Regions from separate parts of the Paenibacillus sp. UMB7766-LJ446 genome, predicted to be linked through region 1. Evidence: riboswitches for the same ligand, from Rfam matches in the RefSeq annotation. Region 1 holds a riboswitch; each other region holds the start of a gene.
What was found. A riboswitch is a leader RNA that binds a small molecule or an ion and turns the genes downstream of it on or off. The one in region 1 is predicted to bind thiamine pyrophosphate.
Positions count from the first base shown of each region.

Region 2: it holds a riboswitch for thiamine pyrophosphate, as region 1 does, so the genes downstream of both, QP794_RS14025 (ABC transporter ATP-binding protein) here and thiC (phosphomethylpyrimidine synthase ThiC) in region 1, are expected to answer to the same signal.
Region 3: it holds a riboswitch for thiamine pyrophosphate, as region 1 does, so the genes downstream of both, QP794_RS05010 (thiamine phosphate synthase) here and thiC (phosphomethylpyrimidine synthase ThiC) in region 1, are expected to answer to the same signal.
Region 4: it holds a riboswitch for thiamine pyrophosphate, as region 1 does, so the genes downstream of both, tenA (thiaminase II) here and thiC (phosphomethylpyrimidine synthase ThiC) in region 1, are expected to answer to the same signal.

Region 1 covers NZ_JASOYM010000017.1:93,024-98,794, reverse strand. Annotated here, with positions in the region: gene QP794_RS29780 (zinc ribbon domain-containing protein) at 1-357, shown strand, start outside; gene QP794_RS29775 (hypothetical protein) at 908-1,075, shown strand; gene QP794_RS29770 (aspartate/glutamate racemase family protein) at 1,277-1,969, shown strand; gene QP794_RS29765 (hypothetical protein) at 2,145-2,267, opposite strand; gene thiC (phosphomethylpyrimidine synthase ThiC) at 2,487-4,271, opposite strand; TPP riboswitch at 4,639-4,752, opposite strand; gene QP794_RS29755 (IclR family transcriptional regulator) at 4,867-5,610, opposite strand.
Region 2 covers NZ_JASOYM010000005.1:7,718-13,488, reverse strand. Annotated here, with positions in the region: gene QP794_RS14045 (ABC transporter substrate-binding protein) at 1-755, shown strand, start outside; gene QP794_RS14040 (ABC transporter permease subunit) at 772-1,566, shown strand; gene QP794_RS14035 (ATP-binding cassette domain-containing protein) at 1,591-2,367, shown strand; gene hisC (histidinol-phosphate transaminase) at 2,392-3,504, shown strand; TPP riboswitch at 3,619-3,721, shown strand; gene QP794_RS14025 (ABC transporter ATP-binding protein) at 3,891-4,658, shown strand; gene QP794_RS14020 (ABC transporter permease) at 4,645-5,469, shown strand; gene QP794_RS14015 (ABC transporter substrate-binding protein) at 5,473-5,771, shown strand, end outside.
Region 3 covers NZ_JASOYM010000002.1:780-6,550, reverse strand. Annotated here, with positions in the region: gene QP794_RS05030 (MoeB/ThiF family adenylyltransferase) at 1-476, opposite strand, end outside; gene QP794_RS05025 (thiazole synthase) at 473-1,240, opposite strand; gene thiS (sulfur carrier protein ThiS) at 1,244-1,447, opposite strand; gene thiO (glycine oxidase ThiO) at 1,444-2,673, opposite strand; gene QP794_RS05010 (thiamine phosphate synthase) at 2,678-3,268, opposite strand; TPP riboswitch at 3,584-3,693, opposite strand; gene QP794_RS05005 (ABC-F family ATP-binding cassette domain-containing protein) at 3,819-5,369, opposite strand; gene QP794_RS05000 (hypothetical protein) at 5,502-5,771, opposite strand, start outside.
Region 4 covers NZ_JASOYM010000004.1:405,936-411,706, forward strand. Annotated here, with positions in the region: gene QP794_RS12860 (HAD family hydrolase) at 1-562, shown strand, start outside; gene QP794_RS12865 (AraC family transcriptional regulator) at 559-1,374, opposite strand; gene QP794_RS12870 (NAD(P)/FAD-dependent oxidoreductase) at 1,616-2,746, shown strand; gene QP794_RS12875 (hypothetical protein) at 2,755-2,973, shown strand; TPP riboswitch at 3,020-3,118, shown strand; gene tenA (thiaminase II) at 3,240-3,911, shown strand; gene QP794_RS12885 (GNAT family N-acetyltransferase) at 3,946-4,494, shown strand; gene QP794_RS12890 (TetR/AcrR family transcriptional regulator) at 4,545-5,444, shown strand; gene QP794_RS12895 (DHA2 family efflux MFS transporter permease subunit) at 5,606-5,771, opposite strand, start outside.

The sequences.
Region 1 (5,771 bases):
TACTTCGCTTCAGATCATCAGCCCGCTCCTGAAGCGGCACGCTATGGCTGTTACGCTGACTATACGGATGGCATACATGGAGAATACACCATACTTGTGGGTCATGAGGTGAGCCCGGATGAATCGTTACCTGAGGGAGTGAATTCCGTTGAGCTGCCGCCTGCAACATATGCGGTGTTCACCTCCAGAAAGGGCCCGATGGCCGAAGTCGTGGGTGAAGCCTGGGGTGCGGTGTGGGCCTGGAACAATCAGGGGGAACGCACGTTTACCGGAGATTTCGAATTGTATGATGAGCGAAGTCTCGATCCTGAGAACGTACAAGTAGACCTGTATATTGCTGTTCGCCGCGAAAAATAAGAAGAAAAGTGAACATGATCATTTCTTAATCCGAATTGGACTGTTTATATCTGTATCTGTATCTCAGCAATGAAATTCCGCTCATGGATTTATGCAAAATGCTGTTAGGCTGCCAGGTTTCCTGGCGGCTTTTTTGGCATTTCCCTTTTGTCTATCCGTCGAAAATTGCCCTAATATGCACCCGACAACCGACCATGGTACCAAGTTAGCTAGCTTATGTCGTACCTATACAACCAGACTATATGTCTTAATTTCGACACAATTGGCAATCCCAAAACTGGGTCTATTCACTTAACAATCGCTTCTATCCTCCCATACGAAACCTCACATATTCGGTCCTTTCCTCCTGAATTTCTTTAAAAACGTTTACATCTCCTCAATACGGGGTAAAATCACTACAACCCAATTGGAATTGCACCTTAAGTTGCCTGTTTCGTCTAACAAGTCACATATACCTATTTGCGTAACAGAGACGATAACCTGTCGGAATACATAAGCTATTTAATAATCACATATGCATATTCGAAAATGCATTAAAGGAGGAACCAAGATGATCCGCATGCCTATTCAGCAAATGATCCCGTACCACCACCAATATCCGCGCAACACGGCGACCGTTGCTCCCAAAAAGGAGAATGAGAACACTCAAGGTCTATCCTTTCATGAAATTTTGCAGCAAAAAATGGCTAAAAAGAACGCCTCCCCTTCTTTGCGATAAATGAAATGATGAGCGAATTGAGCATTGCTTGCATGGCTGCACCGTTCTCTGCGAAGTTGTAGATGAACGGTTATTCGCGTTTTCGCTTTAATTGGTTGTTACATCGGCATTTTACATATGTACAGTCTATGGTCACATCCCTATAATGGGTTAAACATCTGCGGCACTTTGTTGAATCAACATCCATTTCAGGGGGCAAATATGATGATGACTATCGGCTGTTTTCACGCTCACTATTCCAACATTGCACTGATTGAAGAAGCACTCGCTCCTTATGAAGTTGAACTAGTTCATTATGTCGATCCGGGTCTGGATCGCCTCAAACATGATGCTGATTTCACCGAGGCAGTTACGCGTGAGAAAGTATCACAGACGCTGCAATGGATCGCACACTGTCATGCAGATGCCATCCTCGTCACCTGCACCCTGTTTGCAGCCGTACTTGAGCAGGAGGCACAGTATGTTCCCGTCCCAGTGGTTGGTATTGACGACCCATTACTTCAGGAATTGAAACGAGTACCGGGGAGATACATATTGGCGTTTACCAACCCTGCGACGATTGAAGGAACGATGGCACGGGTGAATCAGGCTTTGCAGCAGGATGATGAGAATGGACAGCGAAAAGGGATCGATGCTGTAGAAGCTGAAGCGGTATTGATCCCGGGTACATTCGAGTTAATCATGCGAGGCGATAAGGTAGGTTATCTTGCAGCCGTGAGTGCTGGATTGCAGCAGATTGCTGAGCAGTCCCCGGGAAGCACGGTAGTAGCGGCTCAGCTGTCCATGGCTCCCGCAGCAGCACGAGTTACAGCAGATACCGGCATGTTGATCTTTAGCCCGCTGGCATCGCTTTCGGCTTATTTGGAAAAGAAGTTGAGCTTGGCCCACCGTTAAGTGTTGAGCTCATGAAGCAAAATAAAAAGACTCTCGAATGAGAGTCTTTCGAATGGTATAATCATTTTGTACAGCCAATTTGTGGTGGGAAATAGATTGCCTCCAGTGGGAGGTGATTCTATGAACTTCTCTTTCAACGACGTAATCGTGTTCGCAATGTTAGTTATTGCGCTCCTCACATACATCGACCGTAAAAAGAAGTGACCCGCCACAGGTTGACGGCCTGACGGGTCACTTCGTCTGAACTATGCTGCACTTGGAGGAATACCCACCGCAAATGCTGTGCAGGAGTAGCCATTGGCCTGGCTACTCTTATTTGTTTTTACTTATACTCATTTTATTAAACATCTATGAGACAATCAACCTATAAGTGATAAAAATATGTTGTGTCGTACTTCTTGTCCTCTAAGATTAAGTGCGAACACCACATACCGGGTTAAAGCCGCTCTTCTCCACAATCACGGAGAGGAACGGCTTTTCACCATATCAGGCTGCCCAGATTGCGCTGTAACAACGCTTAGGAGCGTGTTCGGTATTCCTCAGCCTTTTCCTGCATGCCCGCAGCCAAGGCCTCATTCTCGGACAATCCTTTGTCCGCGGCAAAAGCACGAATATCCTGCGTAATGCGCATGCTGCAAAATTTCGGCCCACACATGGAGCAGAAATGGGCTTCCTTGGCCCCTTCGGCCGGCAGCGTCTCATCATGGTAGGATAGCGCACGTTCCGGGTCCAGCGACAGGTTGAACTGATCCCGCCAGCGGAACTCGAATCGTGCTTTGGACAGCGCATCGTCCCGCCGCTGGGCACGCGGGTGACCTTTCGCTAGATCGGCAGCATGTGCAGCAATCTTGTAGGCGATAACCCCTTCTCGCACGTCATCCTTATTGGGCAAGCCCAGATGTTCTTTTGGTGTAACATAACAGAGCATCGACGTACCGAACCAACCGATCATCGCTGCCCCGATCGCCGAGGTAATATGGTCATATCCCGGTGCAATATCGGTCGTCAGGGGTCCCAAAGTATAGAACGGCGCTTCCTTGCAAATCTCCATTTGCAGATCGACATTCTCCTTGATCTTGTGCATCGGCACATGTCCCGGACCTTCGATCATCACCTGCACATCATGCTTCCAGGCGATTTGTGTCAGTTCACCAAGCGTAGCCAGTTCCGCCATCTGGGCTTCGTCATTAGCATCGTAGATGCTTCCTGGGCGCAGCCCGTCTCCGAGAGAGAACGCCACGTCATACCTTTTCATAATCTCGCAGATTTCTTCAAAATGGGTATACAGAAAATTCTCCTGATGATGCGCAAGGCACCATGCCGCCATGATGGACCCGCCCCGTGACACAATGCCTGTCATGCGCTTGGCGGTCATCGGGATATATCGCAGCAGCACGCCTGCATGAATCGTAAAGTAATCCACGCCCTGCTCTGCCTGCTCAATGAGTGTGTCACGATACAACTCCCAGGTCAGTGCTTTGGCTTCACCATTGACCTTCTCCAGCGCCTGATAGAGCGGTACCGTTCCGATCGGTACCGGAGAATTGCGGATGATCCATTCCCGAGTCGTATGAATGTCCTTGCCTGTGGAAAGATCCATCACCGTATCTGACCCCCAGCGCACCGCCCAGGTCATCTTCTCTACCTCTTCCTCGATAGAGGACGATACGGCAGAGTTTCCGATGTTCGCATTAATCTTCACATGAAAATGACGCCCGATCAGCATCGGCTCGCTCTCCGGGTGATTGATGTTCGACGGAAGGATCGCCCTGCCACTCGCCAGCTCCTGTCGCACAAACTCCGGCTCCACGCCTTCACGAATGGCGGCGAACTCCATTTCCGGTGTGATGATTCCCTGTCGTGCATAATGCATCTGGGTCACGCTGCGCCCAGCTATTCCTCGCAAGGGTTGACCCCGCAACCCTGGATACTCCTCGGCTCCAGCTCGCTTCCCTCCTGGCTTCAGACCGTTATCTTCCGGCTTTACCGTCCGTCCCCGGTAAGCTTCAACATCTTCACGCTCCGTAATCCAGCGTGTACGCAGCGCTGGCAGACCCGCCCGGATATCGGCATGAAATCCGGGATCGGTCATCGGCCCGCTCGTATCGTAGACACGCAGCGGTTCGTTATGTTCCACTCCTTGGGGAGTATTCGTGTCATGAAGGGCAATTTCACGCTCCGGTACAGCAATGTCCGGTCGAGAGCCATAAATGTAAACTTTGCGGCTGCCCGGGAAGGGCTGAACCCGTCCGGTCGCCCCTTTTTCTTTTGCCAGCTGCTGATCCTGCTCGTCCTGTCCCATCGTTCTGTTCCCTTTACTCATCGCTCTTGTCTCCTCCTCATTGGTGATCGTCTGGATTGAAATGCTTGCGTACTTATCCCGAATCATCCACAACATAGATAAAGAAAGAGCGACCATACGACAGAAAGCAGGACATCACATTTAGTAATACGCAGGCAGTCAATGCAAATGGACTCCATCCCAGACGCTCTCCAGCCGCTCCCGGGTACTTTGCCCAAAAGCAGTTCTGGCAGCGTCTTCCGCCTGTTTACTGTATAAAAAAAGCCGGTTCCCAAGGGAACCGGCTTATGTCCATCACCAATAACGCACCTTATAAAGGCTCCATAGCGGAGCCCATCCAATAGGTCACATCATGTGGTGTTCGTGGTCGTATCGCCGATTACTTCCCTACGCTGGTATGATCCAGATCAGGTGCAAAGGGTCCGGAATCTCATGCGATTCCGTCTCAGTCCGGACAATTCGGACTCCCCCAGTAACGTTAACAAGTTGCAGCTAAGCCGCAGATACATATTTAATTATCCTGACCCGTTAGGCCGTCCATTACAGAGTAGCGCAACCGAATCATAAAAACAACCTTTATATTCAGAAAATAAAATCAGGATAACATGAGTCCCATCTGTGCAGCTGCTTCCTTCAGCACAGGTGCGTATTCATGCAACGTCTCCTGGGAAAGGCGACTAACAGGCCCGGATACCGACAAGGCAGCAGCGATGTTTCCTTTCCGATCCAGGATGGGGACAGATACTGCCGCAGCTCCCGGTTCACGTTCCTCATAACTTGTTGCGTAGCCATATTCCAGAATGTCTTTCATCTGTGCCAAATATACTTTGGGATCGATAAATACCGGCCATTCCGGTCCATTCATCAGATCTTCACGGTCCTCCTCGGTGGCAAAAGCCATCAGCACTTTGCTGGACGCTCCCACAGATAGCGGAAGTCTGACTCCCACCGGAGCCACCCGGCGAATCGCCTGATCACTCTGCACGGCTTGAATCCGAATCCGCTCACTGCCATCACGCAGATATAAGCTTACGGTTTCGCCCAGTCGATCCCTCAGCCGCTCCATCGCAGGAAGGAGCAGAATGGCCGGATCATCGCTGCGAGACATATGGGCAGACAGCTCCCAGATGCGTATGCCGAGTCGATACTTCTCGGTGGCTGCATCCCGGATCACGAACCCTTTCTCCTCCAAAGTAGCCATCAGACGATGGACTGTACTTTTGTGCAGACCGATCTGAGTGGCAATTTCCGTGAGTCCCAGATCACTGCGCGTTGTAAAACACAATAATATATCCAGCGCCCGTTCTACAGCCCGGACGGTTAACTTTCGATCTTCCATGGCATGTTGCCCTCCTCATGTTTCATCACATGAAACTTGGTTACATAAATTATATGAGAAACGGTCTCATCTGTAAACCAAAAAGCGCCAATTTGAAATAGGGATAATTGTAAATATTTTCTTTTTATAAATAAAAATCCCCTGCAATTTGCACCCTAAGG
Region 2 (5,771 bases), on a different contig from region 1:
TTGACTTTGGTGTGACTAGCGAGATCCCTCCTATTTTTGCCTCCCAAGCTGCGAACGGTGGGAGCTTCAAAATCATAGCCGTACAACAAGGCAGCACATTAAATCAGGAAGTTGTTGTACCCAAAGATTCACCGATTCAATCCATCGCTGAATTGAAAGGCAAGAAAGTCGCATTTGTAAAAAATACAACTGCCCACTATTTCCTGCTCAAAATGCTGGAGGAAGCTGGATTAACCTGGAGTGACATCAGCCCTGTCGAACTTACGACTGCTGATGGCCACAGCGCCTTGATCAGCGGAAAAGTGGAAGCTCTCGCCAGTTACGGCAACGCCATCATCTCCGCACATCAGAATGAAGCAATCACCATCGCCAGCGCCAAAGACATTCTGTCAGGCAGCTTTCTTGTTGCCGCCTCGGATCAGGCCCTTGCCGATGAAGATCAGAAAAAGGCTCTCGCCGACTATTTGGAACGAATTAACAAATTTAACGAATGGGCTCGCACACATCAGGAAGAATGGGCTCAAATTACTGCTGACAGCACCCACCAGCCATTGGAGCAGGCACTTAAAACCTACAGGGACGGAGAAGCCCAACGGCCTTCACGCATTGTTGCCATTTCTGATAATGCACTCAAGTCCGAACAGGATGTAGCGGATACGTTCCAGCAAGCAGGCATTTTTGATCAAGCGGTAGATGTAAGCAGGTTTTGGAGTGATGTACTTAGCGATCAGTTGCCAGCTGCTGAAGGCAAATAAGAACAGGCAAGGAGGTATGCTTAACGTGCGTTCCAACATATTCAACCGGACATGGTTTAACCGATTCATCCCTTTTGTCGTACCATTGCTCATTCTGGCTCTATGGCAATGGCTCACGGCGTCTGGAGTCGTTGCAGCCAATATATTGCCCCGTCCCGCTCAGGTACTGGAGGCTTTCATTCGGCTGCTTCGTAACGGTGAGCTGCTGAACAATATTAGTATCAGCGCGCGGCGTGCCCTGGGTGGATTCATCATTGGCGGTGGTCTCGGTTTCCTGCTTGGTGTACTGAATGGCATCTCTACTCTTGCGGAAAAGGTGGCAGACTCCTCTGTCCAGATGATCCGTAATATCCCACATCTTTCGTTGATCCCCCTCGTTATCGTATGGTTCGGGATCGGTGAAGAAGCGAAACTGTTTCTCGTTTCCCTGGGCGTCTTCTTTCCCGTATATCTGAATACGTTCCACGGCATACGGTCGGTCGATCCCGGTCTGATTGAAATGGGCAAGGTGTACGGCCTCAGCCGTTGGTCGCTCTACAGGGACATCATCCTGCCAGGTGCGCTGCCTTCCATTCTGGTGGGCATTCGCTATGCACTTGGCATCATGTGGCTGACACTCATTGTAGCGGAGACGGTTGCAGCGGATGCGGGAATTGGATACATGGCGATGAACGCACGGGAATTCATGCAGATGGATGTGATCGTCTTAAGCATTCTGCTATATGCTCTGCTGGGCAAGCTGTCCGATACCATCGCCAAATGGCTGGAACGGCGCTGGCTGGGCTGGAACCCGACTCTATCCCGCAAGTAAAGCCAAAGGAGCGTGAACTAATCCATGAGCACAAGTCAGATCAGTCCTTTTCTTCAAGTCAACGGGGTTCAGAAATCGTATGATCAGCGGACAATTCTATCTGACATCAACGTCAATGTAAGACAAGGGGAATTTGTAGCCATCGTTGGACGAAGCGGTTGTGGCAAAAGTACTTTGCTGCGTCTGATCGCCGGGCTGGAAGCCCCCTCTTCCGGGAGCGTTATGCTGGGCAACAGAAAACTTGGCAGTACGGCACCCGAGACACGGTTTCTGTTTCAGGAAGCCCGACTGCTGCCTTGGAAATCCGTGCTCGACAATGTACGGCTGGGCATCCCCGACAAGAACAAGGAAGATGCACGCCAGTCACTTCGGAATGTAGGACTGGGAGAGCGTGAAGGCGATTGGCCGGGCGTATTATCCGGCGGGCAAAAACAACGTGTCGCCTTGGCACGGGCACTCGCCAGTCATCCACGCTTACTGCTGCTGGATGAACCGCTGGGTGCGCTGGATGCATTGACCCGAATTGAGATGCAGCAGTTAATCGAACGCTTGTGGGTGGAAGAAGACTTGACCGTCATTTTGGTCACCCACGATGTAAGTGAAGCGGTGGCCCTTGCGGACAGAGTCCTGTTAATCGAGGATGGTCATATAACGATGGATACCCGAATTACGCTGGAGCGGCCACGCATTCGGGACAGCGGGTTTGCTCATTTTGAAAACCTGATTCTGAATCGATTGTTGACTCCGCCACAAGAGACACCACAGCAGATTGCCCAGAAACAGATATCATTCTCGATCTAATTCCACTGGAAAGAAGGCATGATTATGCAATCCCTTTCACCCGTTCCCTCTCCTCCTGTTAAAAACCTGTTAAATCAAATTCCGGCTTATACTCCTGCCAAATCCATGGAACAGATCCGGCGAGAGCTGGGACTGGAAAGTGTGGATCGACTTGCAGCGAACGAGAATCCGTTTGGTTCTTCTCCCCTGGCTGCGGAAGCGGTCAGATCGCTAGGCTCCGATCTTCTGGCACAATACCCCGACGGTTCCAGCCAACTGTTGCGTGACAAACTTGCGGAGCGACTGGGTGTCAGTACATCCCAACTGGTATTTGGTAGTGGATCATTCGAGCTGCTGACCCTCACTGCCCAAGCCTATCTTAATCCGGGCGAGGAATCACTCATTCCGGTACCCTCCTTCAACTGGTATAAGGGCGCGACGCTGCTGGTAGGCGGTGTCATCCGTGAAGTGCCTTTGGTCAACCATTCGCTCGACCTGGAGCAATTCCGGCAGCAAATCAACGCTTCAACCCGAATCATCTGGCTGTGCAATCCGAATAATCCGACCGGAACTATATTTACCGCAGAGGAACTGCATCGTTTCCTCGAGCATGTTCCCTCTCATGTGGTGGTTGTCCTGGACGAAGCGTATTATGAATTTGTGGAGAGCAAGGATTATCCCGATACGGTCAAACTGCTGGAGCATTACAATAATCTGATTATTTTGCGGACCTTCTCCAAAATATATGGACTTGCCGGCCTGCGAATCGGATATGGCATCGGGAATGAAAGCATCATTGAAGGCATTAACCGGGTCAAGCTGCCCATCAGTCTGACCGCTACCTCTCAGGCAGCCGCTTCGGCCAGTCTGGATGATCATGAATTTGTCTCTCACTGCCTGCACTACAATCGTGAGGGACGGGAAACGTTAATGCGATCCTTTGATCAGTGGAAATTGCCCTATATTCCTTCCCATACGAATTTCATCATGGTCAATCTGTTACAGGATAGCGGCCCCATTACCAAAGAATTGTTGAACAGAGGCATCTCTGTCCGCGGCGGTGCCGAATTCGGTATGTCTACCTGGCTTCGGATTACGATTGGCACCCCTGAGCAGATTGCCCGTTTGATCCGTGAGCTGGGTGTACTCATTCACTAGTCGGTACATGCTTCTTCTCTCATTCATTTATCTTCTCACCACGACGTGCCTGATCCTGCTCTTTACATTCCGCTTCATTGTGATATATGCTGAGTACACAACTGCATATCTTGCACATTGCACTAGGGGGGCCTTGCGGCTGAGATGAATCGAACGATTCGGACCCTTTGAACCTGATCTGGATTATACCAGCGGAGGGAAGTGGAGCGGCCTATCCGTAAGCGGATTTTTTCATGTTAATGATGAAATTTAATATGAATTGAACGTATAGACCCACTCATTTCTCTGGAAATGGGTGGGTCTTTTTCGCGTTCTGCGACAGATCAGAAGATGTAATTAAAGATCCCGCAGTTTGATGTTTGAATCAGAAGGGGGAACGGAACGAGATGGATAACGACATAACCATTCACAACATGAGCTTTGCTTTCCCGGAAAAAAGGGATTCCCCCGTGCTCTCCAATGTGTCGATGCGTGTAGCGGAAGGCGAATTCGTCTCCCTCATCGGTTCCAGCGGCTCCGGTAAAAGCACTCTCTTCAAGCTGCTGGCAGGCTTACTCGAGCCAACCCACGGAACCATCGAAATTCCGTGGGTTCGCGAAGGAGAACGACTTGGACGCGTGGCATACATGCCGCAAAAGGACCTCCTGTTATCTTGGCGAACCGTCATGGAGAATTGTATGCTCCCCTCCGAACTTGCTTCAGGGCGGCAGGACAAGGCAAAGATTCGGGCGGACATCCTGGCTGGCCTCGACAGATTTGGCTTATCCGGCTACGCGCATGCGTACCCGGACGAACTGTCCGGCGGCATGCGGCAGCGAGTCGCAATGCTGCGCACCCTGCTTACAGGCGGCCAGCTGATGCTGCTGGATGAACCATTCGGTGCACTCGATGCCCTGACCAAACGGGAGATGCATCGCTGGCTGCTAGAACTCTGGGGAAGTTTGGGCAAAACCGTGTTGTTCATCACGCATGATATTGAAGAAGCCTTGCTGCTCAGTGATCGAATTATCCTGTTAACTCCAGGGGGACAAAGCCAACAGCTGCAGGATATAACGGTACCTTTGCCGCGTCCAAGACATTCAGACATGATCTATGCATCGGCTCTCGTTCAGATGAGACGACTTCTGGAGGAACAACTGCATGCGAAACGGTAACTGGAGAGACAGCATGAAGGATAGTGTAAAGCGTTGGCTTGCCCGTTATGGTCTGTTTCTCTTGCTCATGTTGTTACTGCTCGTTATCTGGGAGTGGATTGTGAATATGGTATGGGTGCCCTCCTTCATCATTCCAGCCCCTACGGCAATTGCCAGTTCGCTATATGAGCATCGCCGACTCCTGTTGGCTACACATTTACCTGCTACCTTGATCGAAGTTACCGTCGGTTTTGTCCTGTCCATTGGTGCAGGGATTGCGCTTGCAACAGGCATGCATATGAACCGATCCATTGAAAAGGCGTTATATCCCTTCATCGTAATTAGTCAGACGATTCCACTAATCGCTTTGTCCCCCGTCTTCATCCTGTGGTTTGGCTACACGCTGTGGAGCAAAGTCGCGGTGGTATTCCTGATCGCGTTCTTCCCGATTGTCGTGAGCACCTATGATGGCCTGCGCCAAGGTGATCCGGAACAGCGTGAACTGCTGCTGACGATGGGGGCCAACAAGTGGGATATTTTTCGTAAACTCCAGATTCCACTTGCCCTTCCCTCCTTCTTTTCAGGACTGAAGATGTCTGTGGTGTACTGCGTAGTTGGTGCAACGATTGGAGAATGGCTCGGCGGAAGTAAGGGACTTGGCTATTTCAGCCGCAGAATGTCGAGCAACATGAACACGGATGCCATGTTCGCCGCTATTGTGCTGTTATCCCTGCTTGGTATTGCCCTGTTTGTACTTATTGCATGGCTGGAAAGAAGATTCGGTACACAACGTCATATTCAAAACAGAAAACAAGGAAACGAGGTACTTTAAATGATGAATACAAAGCATATCTATCCCCTACTCCCCCTCCTTCTTATAACCCTGATGCTGATCGTTAGCGGATGCGGGAATACGGGTACCAACACACCTGCTATTGATTCAGCTCCCGATGTAAAAGATACAGAATCATCTGCGACCAAAACGTCATCAGATTCCAACGATAAGCTGTCCATCATGCTCGATTGGTACCCGAATGCCGTACATTCCTTCATCTATGTTGCTCAGGAGAAAGGTTACTTCACGGACCAAGGACTAGATGTCGATGTCCAGATGCCTGCCGATACGAATGACTC
Region 3 (5,771 bases), on a different contig from region 1:
ACACATCCGCCATAAATCCAGGGAATGCGATACTTCTGAGACATGTCATTTATTAAAAGCCGGGTATCAAAATTATCTGTTGCATCCATAATTAAGTCTACATTCTGTATCAATTCTTCCATTTCATTCACTCTAACGTCCATCACTCTACCTACAACTTCAACAGTAGAGTTAATCTCCGATAGGCGCTTCTTCGCTGCCATCGCTTTAGGCATTCGCTCAGTGGCGTCTTGCTCTGTATATAACTGTTGTCGCTGCAGGTTGCTCCACTCCACATAATCACGATCTGCAATGGTAATATGGCCAATTCCCGAACGCACCAGTGTTTCTGCAATCCCAGTACCAAGCGCACCAGCTCCAACAATCAATACTCTGCTGTTACTCAATCGATGCTGACCTTCCTTACCGATAGGTGTGTACCGTTCCTGTCTGGAATAGCGGTCTCCCTGCTCAGAGGATTGTGTCTGATTAGTCATGTATGAACCATTCCTTCCGCCGGACTACTCGCCGCTGCATAGCGCTTGACGGGAATCATGCCTGCCTCATAAGCCAGTCTGCCTGCTTCAACCCCCATTCGCATTGCTTTTGCCATCTTTACCGGGTCCCCAGATCCGGAGACTGCCGTATTCAACAATACACCGTCAGCTCCCAGCTCCATCGCATGAGCAGCGTCTTTTGGTGCACGAAGTCCTGCATCCACAATGACAGGAACGACGGCTTGTTCAATAATAATCTCCAGATTATAGGGATTAATAATTCCTCTCCCCGCCCCTATGGGCGAAGCCCCAGGCATAACGGCATGTACGCCGAGTAGTTGCAATCGTTTGGCCAGAATAACATCATCCGAGATATAAGGCAGTACCGTAAAGCCCTTTTCAAGCAAGATCTCGCAAGCTTTATAGGTTTCAATCGGGTCAGGAAGCAATGTGATTCCATCGCCGATGACTTCCACTTTTATCATATCACAAAGTCCTGAAGCCCGAGCTAATTCAGCGATTCGCACCGCCTCCTCTGCCGTTGAAGCACCCGCTGTATTAGGAAGCAGGGTATACCTTTTCAAATCCAGTGTATCCAGAAAATGCTGTTTGTTGCGATCTTCCAGATTCAAACGCCGAACTGCAAACGTTAATACTTCCGTACCCGAGGCTTCAACCGCTTGGCTCTGCACTTCCAAATCCGAAAATTTGCCTGTACCCAGCAGTAACCTGGACTCAAACGTATACTTCCCAATCCTCAACATGGTTCAACCGCCTCCCACAAAATGTACAATTTCAATTCGATCTCCGTCCCTTAACGTTGTCGTTTCATGATATTCACGTGTTAAAATTTGCCGATTCAATTCAACTACCACGGTTTTCACTTGCAGATTAAACGAATGGAGTAATTTGTCCACACGATTTAAACTATCCTCAATATGCATGCTTTGTCCGTTGACAATGATATTCACTGCAATATCTCCTTTCGGTTTAACCGTTCAGGACTTAAGTCCTGAATACCCAGCTCTTCCGAGGTTTTACCATTAATTAAGTCAGCCATTAAGCTGCCCGTGATCGCACTAAGCAGTATGCCATTACGATAGTGTCCAAAAGCAGCGAATAAACCCGGAACACTTTCACAAGCACCCACATAAGGCAACCCATCCGGAGTCGAAGGACGTACTCCCGCCCACGCTCGGATAAAATGCGCTTCCTTCATACCAGGCACCCAATTTGTCGCGGCTGCAAGCAGCTTCTGAATGCCTTGAACGGAGACCTTCATGTCGGTTCTTCCAGGAAGACTTGTTGCACCAATCCACACTTCTCCATTCGCTTTGGGAACAATATATATATCCTCTGCATACACCGTTTTGTCAGGTCTGTAACCGACATGGTGGGGTGAGAACTGCACGGCTGCAATTTCACCCTTCACAGGCAAAACAGGTGAATCAAGGCCCACTTGTCTCATCAATTCTTCGCCTTGTAACCCTGTAGCGATAATGACATTTCTCGATGTCATGGTTCCAATTGAAGTCTCAATACCTTGCACTCCATTCATGTCCCTATGCAAACAGACATTCTGTACACCTTCCATCACTCTGGCACCCAGGGCCTGAGCCGATCTGACATAAGCCTGCGTTAGATTGATAGGAAGAACCTCGCTCTCGGAAGGTCTGTAATATGCGCCATACGTATCCCTGTTTAACCATGATGCTTCTTGTTGGACAGCCACTCGATCCCACCAAATATGTTCTGTAGATAAGGAAGACGATCGGATATTCTTGTAACTGCTGACCTCACTGTATGAACGAAAAGGAGTAATAAATCCATGCTGTTGCAAACCCATTTCCACTCCGCTAAGTGAATGGATTCGCTCCTTCTGCTCGTGAAGTAATGCTCTGCTCTGCCGCGCAAGCTTCGCCATCACAGCATGAGTGAATTCCTCACTGTCCGCAGCAAGCATCCCGGCAGCTGCACAGGAAGTTCCCCCGCCTATTCTTGCACGCTCAACCAGAAGAACGTCGTGACCGCGGGTGGCGAGTTCACATGCAATGGCACTACCAATAACTCCTCCACCAACAATAATCGTTTCCGCATGAAGCTTGCCTCGAATCTCTGTTCCACCTTTACTCCTGAATACTGTTCCTGGATGATAACCCGAACGATTCCTGCTCCGGCTTCTTGCTTCCTCTCTCATGTTCTCATCTCCTTGGTTCGGCGTTCTCTGAATCCCTGATTGCCTGCCGCAATGAAGCGGCAGCCAGCTCCGGCTTACTGTTCATCCAAATGGTTGAGATTACCGCAGCGCCTTTGGCACCCGCAGTACGAATAGCCCCGATATTCTCCGGTCTAATCCCGCCAATCGCAATCACTGGAATCGAAACATTGGAGCATACTTCAGCCAACGCAATAAGACCTTTAGGTTCGCAATTCGGTTTACTATCGGATTCGTATACATGCCCGTAAAAGAGATAATCCGCTCCACGTTCTTCTGCAACTTTTGCTTCTTTCAGAGAATGAACCGACACGCCTACACGAAGCCGGTTCAGTCGATTTAACTCAGCCAGATCATAGCCTTGAATAGCTGCTTGACCCCAATGCACACCACCCAACCACGCATGTTGAGCCAGCTGATCTAAGCCGTTCATAACGATTCGTTTAGATGGAACTCCTTGTGTTTTTAGACTTTGCGCCCAATACATCTGCTGCTCTAGGGTCAGCTTTTTTTCCCGAATGTGGATAAAATCGATCCATCGCCATACTTTCTTAGCCGTATCTAGAAAAGAGTACATGTCTCCCTTACCTGGCGAAATGACATGCAGTTCAAATGATCGTGCTGCTACATGTTCATGGAAAATTGACGTCCTGTTCGCCCTCCTCTTACGTGCTTTAGGCTGATATAAAACAACAAAAAAGCCACTCCCGTAGGGGAGTGGCCACGAATTTAGAATTCATGATCAACTGAATGACTGTCGCATGCAATTACTCTAAACATAACGTATAACCAACTATAAAAACATCCATAGTCGCAACGTAGTATACCTAGAAACCACATGATTCATCTTGCAGGCAATATCGCAAAGTCAACGATAACGCCCTTTGTCATTAGCTGAAACGCGCCACTTCCCTACGCTGGTATGATCCAGATCAGGTGCAAAGGGTCCGGAATCGCATTCTTCCATCTCAGCCGCATCGTGCGGCCCCCCTAGTGTTCATATGAAGCTGTAGCCTATGTTACCATAGACATCTTTTTTTGTCACCGTACAATTTCCATTTATTACGTTCTTTATCCATTGCTGAAGACAATCTAGTTATCGAAATAGCTCGTCTGGTATGAAGAAACTATTGTTTCTCGGACCACGCCTCAACATCCCACGTTTTGGTTACCCAGCCTTCATAAAATTCAGGTTCATGGGATACAAGCAGCACGGTACCCTTGAATTCTTGCAGGGCACGTTTCAGCTCTGCTTTGGCCGTCACATCCAAATGGTTCGTAGGCTCATCGAACAAAATCCAGTTGCTTTCACGCATCAGAAGCTTACACAAACGAACCTTCGCTTGCTCTCCACCACTAAGCGCGTTAAGCGGACGGGTGATATGCTCATTTTTCAATCCACAACGTGCAAGATGGCCCCGGACTTCATTCTGTGTCAGATGAGAGAATTCATTCCAAACATCTTCGATCGGGGTAATATTACCTGCACGTACTTCCTGTTCGAAATAAGCGGTTTCCAGATAATCACCCAAGAAAGTCTTACCACTAAGGGGTGGAATTTTCCCCAAAATGGTCTTGAGTAGTGTTGATTTACCTACACCGTTACATCCAACAATGGCAATTTTCTCGCCACGCTCAATAGTCATCGTCATTTTGGGCAATAATGCATACGAATATCCAATCTCAAAATCAATACCCTCAAAGACTGTTTTACTGCTCGCACGGGCATCTTTGAAATTAAACGTGGGTTTGGCTGCTTCGTCTGGACGATCAATACGTTCAATCTTGCCGAGCTGCTTCTCACGGCTCTTGGCACGACCGGAAGTGGAAGCGCGGGCTTTGTTCCGCTGAATGAAATCTTCCTGCTTCTTGATGTACTCCTGCTGTTTCTCATAAGCATCAATATGTTGGGCCTTATTCATGTCAGCCATTTCAAGGAATTTGTTATAGTTGGCTGCATAACGCGTCAACTTGGCAAATTCCAAATGATAAATAACGTTAACGACCTCATTCATAAACTCCGTATCATGCGAGATCAGAATAAACGCGTACGGGTAATCCTTCAGGTAGCGCGTCAGCCATTCAATGTGTTCCACATCGAGATAGTTCGTCGGCTCATCCAGAAGAAGAGCAGTGGGTTTCTCGAGTAAAAGCTTGGCAAGCAATACCTTTGTACGCTGACCACCACTAAGCGCAGCCACGTCACGATCCAGACCGATAGCGGACAAGCCAAGTCCATTCGCCATCTCTTCCACTTTCACATCAATCAGATAAAAATCACCTTGCTCCAATTGCTCCTGAATGTCACCCATTTCTTCCAGCAACAATTCGAGCTTGTCCGGATCGGCGTCTGCCATCTGATCCGTGATGGACATCATTTCTTTCTCTAACTCAAGCAAGGGAAGGAACGCATCCTTTAACACGTCACGAATCGTTTTTCCAGGCGTGAGCTTGGTATGCTGATCCAGATATCCATAACGAACTTTGGGGGTCCATTCGACCTTCCCTTCGTCCTTTAGCAATTTCCCGGTAAGGATGTTCATCAGTGTGGACTTGCCCACACCATTTGCACCAACAAGGCCTACACGCTCTCCGGCAAGTAAACGAAAAGATACATTTTTAAATAACGTGCGGTCTCCAAAATTGTGACTCACGTTCTCTACTGACAATAAACTCATAAGATGAGGTTGCTCCTATCTATTGGACATTGCTATCGTTCCGAAACCCTATTTTAGCACAGGTGTAGCCTTTTCTGAAAGTAATGTAAACATCTCATGCAACCTCGCTTTTATATTACAAACAAACTGCCTTTAATTTGTGGAACAGTTATACTCAAAATAACCTTGCGCTGCCGCTTGTTTGGCATTTATAAATACTTCTTCGGCTCTGTAACCATTGCTACAAGTGGAAGGGTAATAATATTTGATTCCACTCAACGGATCAACTCCGCCAACAATCGCTGTTTTCTTCACCAGTCTGCCACCACCAATGGCATAATTGTTAATCTTTTGGTTACCTACAGGTATTCCTTGGATAAAAGCCATAAGCCCCGTGTCTTTAATCGAGTTGTACCAATCTTC
Region 4 (5,771 bases), on a different contig from region 1:
TTATAAAGAGCATGGACTTGAACTTGGCTTGGAGCTTTGGTCGAAAAATGTGGGGACATCATTTGAGGAATTTCACCCGTTTCTGTATCTGGAGCAAGTGCTGCAAAAGCCGATTGATCACGATCATATCAAGTTGCTCTCTGAACAGAAATATGAAGCGTATCTGGGACAGGCAGCAATTCTTCCAGGTGTACATGAGTTGCTCCATGCTGCCCGTGAAAAGGGAATTCGCCTTGCCGTTGCTTCCAGCTCTACCCGGGATTGGGTTCATGGGTATTTGCGCACACTTGGCATATTCGAATTATTCGATGTCATTCATACCGCCGAGGACGTCCAGCGGGTCAAACCGGACCCGGAATTGTATCTGCTTGCCCTGGAGAGTCTCGGGATCGAGGCATCCGAAGCGGTTGTGTTCGAAGACTCCCCCAATGGACTAAAGGCAGCCAAAGCCGCTGGGATTCGCTGTGTCATTGTGCCTAACGAGGTAACGCGTAATCTGGAATTCACGAAGTATGATCTGCGGTTAACCTCGTTGGCAGAGATCACAATGGAAATCCTTTAACCCTGATATTGTTTGCGTAACTCGATCGGGGAGATCCCTTCATATTTTTTGAATACGGATCCAAAGTAACTGGCGCTGTTAAATCCGACAGCTCTGGCTATCTCATGAGCAGTTATCCCGGCGTCATGGACGAGCAATTCCTTGGCTTTCAACAACCGATATCGTGTCAGATAATCAAGCGGAGTCATTTGAAATTCCTTTTTGAATATTCGATTCAAATGCTGTTCGGTGACATTCATCTGCTGTGCCAGCATGGAGAGCGAAATATCCTGATGATAATTTTGTTTGATAAATGTAACAAGTCCGCCCAGTTTTAGTCGGGCATCCGAGCGTTCATAAGCGCCATAACGCTCACCCTCAATGGTTAACCTGACCAGAAGCATGTACAGCAGTGCGGATACATGCCAGATCTGATCCTTGTGCCGGGACTGCAGCGCTAACGTTATTTCATGCAACAGGATATGAAGCATTCCGTCCGGCTTGAAGGCGCGCAGCTCCCCGATCTGCAAGGTATGCAGAAACCGGGGCAATAAATAGCCATTAAAGGACAGACAATCGAACAACAATGAATCACTCAAATTGTCGTAACGGTACGTCACCTCTGGGAACATAATAAGAGCGGTTCCTTCCCGAATCGAGTACTCATGATTTTTGGCTGCGATTTTCCCGGTTCCCCCGATACACTGCACAATGCTGTAATCCCGTGAATGGTCGCTCCAATGGATCAATTCATCTACGGTCAGCTGGTTTTGGCCTGTAATCATAAGTGGCATATCGGTATCCAGCGAATTCCCCATACTACGTTTCGGCATCGTTGTGTTATTCCTCATTTCGTTAAAGGTCGTGTGCGTAAATGGCGCGGATACTGCGTTAAAAGAAACTTGATTTGAATTATATTACATAAATAACAGTAATTTAAATAATGTTTTCAATCCGATGAGCTTTTACCGAAAACCTTTTAGGAATATGTATCACCATGCCGATGCCTTGCCATTATCATGTCGAACAGTATAGGCTATAATGGATACAGTGATTTAGGAAAGGAATGCAATCATGAAGAAAGTCATCGTCATAGGATCAGGAATTCTTGGGGCATCAACAGCCTATCAATTAGCAAAATGGGGTGCAGAGGTCCTTATTATAGATCGGAAAGATCGAGGGCAGGCTACGGATGCCGCTGCCGGGATTATCTGTCCCTGGTTATCCCAACGCCGCAATCAGGATTGGTATCAGCTTGCCAAGGCAGGTGCACGTTTCTATCCCGGGTTGATTGAAGAACTTAAGAGTGAAGGGGAAACGGAAACGGGTTACGCTCAAGTGGGTGCGCTTAGTATTCATACCGATGTGGAGAAACTCAACAAGATGCAGGAACGGGCACATCTTCGTAAAGAAGATGCACCGGAGATTGGTGATATTACCCTGTTGGATGCAAAAGAAACCCATCAGCGTTTTCCTCTACTGGAGGAAACTTTTCAATCTGTGTACATCAGCGGTGCTGCGCGTATCGATGGGCGTGCGCTGCGCGATGCCTTGATCCGATCGGCACAACGAAATGGGGCGGTCCTGATTGATGGGGACGCGACACTTCAGTATGAATCGGACCGGGTAACTGGAGTAGTTGTTGACGGGAAAGTCATATCGGCTGACGAGGTTATTGTGTGTGCCGGCGCTTGGGCCAATGAACTGTTCAAGCATTTGGGCATTGACTTTAAGGTTCATTATCAGAAGGCACAAATTATGCATTTGCAGGTTCACGATCGAGAAGATACTGAGAAATGGCCTGTGGTCATGCCTCCTTCGGATCAATATTTGTTAGCCTTTGATCAACAGAAGATTGTGATTGGGGCAACTCACGAAAATGATATTGAAGGCTATGATACAAGAGTAACCGCAGGCGGAATGCAGGAAATATTGAATAAAGGATTGGAACTGGCTCCTGGTTTAGCTGATAGCACGTTTCAGGAAGTGAGAGTAGGCTTCCGTCCGTTCACACCGGGTTTTCTTCCGGTAATGGGTGTTGTTCCTGATTGGGATGGATTGATCACAGCCAACGGGCTTGGAGCATCAGGTCTGACGATGGGGCCCTTTATAGGAAGTCAACTGGCCAAATTGGCTCTGGGTATGGATTTGGATATCGATATTCAACCATATAATATAGGAAAAGCAATGGAAGACCAGAAATGAGGTGAACCATGACATATTCACAGCGTTTAACTCACGGCAGCTCTTCAGATATCATATATCTGGAGCACCAGATTGGCGTTGCAGAGGATGAATTGGCAAAAGCCAAGGAAGAGGAACAGGCATACGAAAGGGATTTGAACCAGTTAAGTGAAGTGCAGAATAGGATTGAAACCATTCGCACCCGTCTGAAGAGCTTGCAGGAGGAATTAGGCAAACTCGAAGATTAATAGGAATAGTTTGACATTTGGAAATACACATGTTGTAATAAGCCTGAGCTATTTGCAGGGGGACTGTTCGCAGTTGAGAAGGTTAAAACCTGACCCTTTGAACCTGTTAGTTAATACTGACGTAGGGAGCAAATGACATGTACTCATGTTATTTTTTGCCCTTGCCGAAATTAGGACAAGGGCTTTTTGGTGTGTATATTTCATAACAGGAAGCAATAGCTGGATTGCAGATGGGACAATATGATTTGGACAAAGGAGAACTGATCATGTCATTTTCAAGAACGTTAAAAGACAAGTCCATAACCGTATGGGAAGATGGATACAATCATCCTTTTTTACACGAGATGGGGAAAGGCACACTGGATCAGGAAGCGTTTAAGTTTTATCTACTCCAGGACTATACATATCTGATTGAATATGCGAAGATTTTTGCGATGGGTGCAGTGAAGGCTGCGGATGAAAAACTGATGACGAACTTTACGGTTATTCAACACGCTATTCTGTACGAAGAAATGGATTTGCATCGGAATTACATGAATGAATTTGGGATTAAGCTGGATGAAAATCACAATGTGAAACCATCTCTTTTCAACAAGGCATATACGTCAAATATGATGAGTGTCGCTCAAACAGGCGGGATTGCCGAAATCATTGCCGTCATTTTCCCTTGTGCGTGGACGTATTACGATTATGCCACAAGATTAAAAGAACAATATCGCGATTCATTAGAGGGTAATTTCTATCAGACTTGGATCGAAAATTATGCAAGTGATGAATTCCGGAACTCATTCGAATGGTTCTATGATACACTGGATGCATTATGTGAACATAAAACCGAGCAGGAACTGGAAGCCATTGAAGACATATTCAGAAGAAGTGTTGAGTTTGAATATCTGTTCTGGGATATGGCGTATAAACGGCAACTTTCCTACTTGTGATGATGAATGAAATTGACTACAACCAGAGACAAGGATGAACATACCGAAGATGAACAATCGTGGACAACGCATCTATTTACGGTTTTTGAACATGGAGGACGCGGCATCACTGCTGGATGTACAGCTCCGCAATCGGGCTGTTTTTGAAGAGATCTCGGCAAGTGAACGATCGGAGACATTCTATACGCTGGAGGGTCAGGTCACCCTGCTTGAAGGTTGGAACAAGGCCAGGGAAGAAGGGAAGCGTTATTCTTTCGGAATCTTCCTGAACACGACAAATGAGCTCATTGGGGAGATCTCTCTGTTCGAGCTTGAACTGGATTCCACCCAAAAATGGATCGTGGGTTATGTGCTCGACCAGGCGCACAATGGCAAGGGCTACATGAGTGAAGCCATTCAACTAGCACTGAGTTTTGCCATGAATGATGCGGGAATCAAACGCGTGGAGGCAGGTGCGCTGCCCGACAATGCCGGATCGATCCGAGTGCTGCGTAAGGCGGGTTTCCAGGAGATGGATCGCCAGAATATTAAAATCAGGGGGATATGGAAGGAACATCTGATGTTTGCAGTGGATTTACGCTAGATGATCAAGATATCGTGACGTGAACCACCGAAATCATCCAGGGGGAACTTATGAATAAACGGAAACAAATGTTATTGGACTCTGCTCTTGTACTCTTTGAGAAACATGGAGTGACCAGCACCTCCATACAAATGATCCTAGATGAGTCGGGTGTGTCCAAAGGAACATTTTATAAATTCTTTAGTTCGAAAGATGATTGTATTCTTGCTATTCTGGAGCAACGTGTGCAGGAAGACATGATGATTCGCAAAAGTTTGGAGCGTCAAAGCTATGCTTCCGATTTTGATTTACTGGTGGATCAGATTATGATGCCGATGATTTTGCCTGAAAAACAGAGTGTTGTGGAGCTATTCTGGACAGGCTTTTATTCTGGAAAATGTGATGTGGCAAATCTGACTCGCATGCAGTTAAATTGGTTGTCGGAAAGACTGGTACAGGTATTTGGCGAAGAATTAAAACCCTTTGCTTTTGAAGGAGCCATTTTTTGTTTTGGCATGGTACATCAAATCTCAAATACGTGGAGAAATTTCCATCTCGATCAGCCGGATTGGAGCCATCTTGTGCCAAAAGTGCTGAATTATATCGAAATTTTGCTGCGTTCCATGCTGGAAAGACAGGAGCATATTATTGATTTTCCTAGTCTTTCGATGATTGCTCCTGATTCTAAAGACATTGCGCTGGATAAAAACAGCCTGATTGCAGGTCTTCAGAAATTCAGTCATTCCATTCTTCAATCGGAAGTGTCTATTAAAGCGAAAGAACTGACAAAAGGGCTGCTTTCCTTAGTCGAGCAGAAAGAGATCAATATTTCCATGTTGGAAGTAACTCTACAGGCATTTCAGACGGAATTTGAATCGGGTTCTCTTCAAGGCGAGGCAGGCAGGATTGTCAAGGATTGCAGATCATATCTCGAACAAATCAGGCGGGTCCCGATGGGGAGTACGAAATGAAACGATAACGAAGTTGAGCTTACTTATGTGAGAAGACTATTATTCATAATTCAATACACAAAAAGCGGCAGATTGGACGTAAAGCTTAGAGTCCGGATCTGCCGCTTTTTTGTATAAGATACCAAGCACTCTACAAGATGCAATTCATGTAAATGCTATTTTTAATTTGTATTCATTGAGACTTTTTGTCTTACAGGCTGTTTGGAATCGTCCTCTGTTGCCTGTTTGGTACGTTTAATGAAGAAGGAAAGTAACAATCCGAGAACAGCAATGCCGATAATGACAACGTAAGCATCATTAATTCCCTGAATCATGGACTCCATTCCC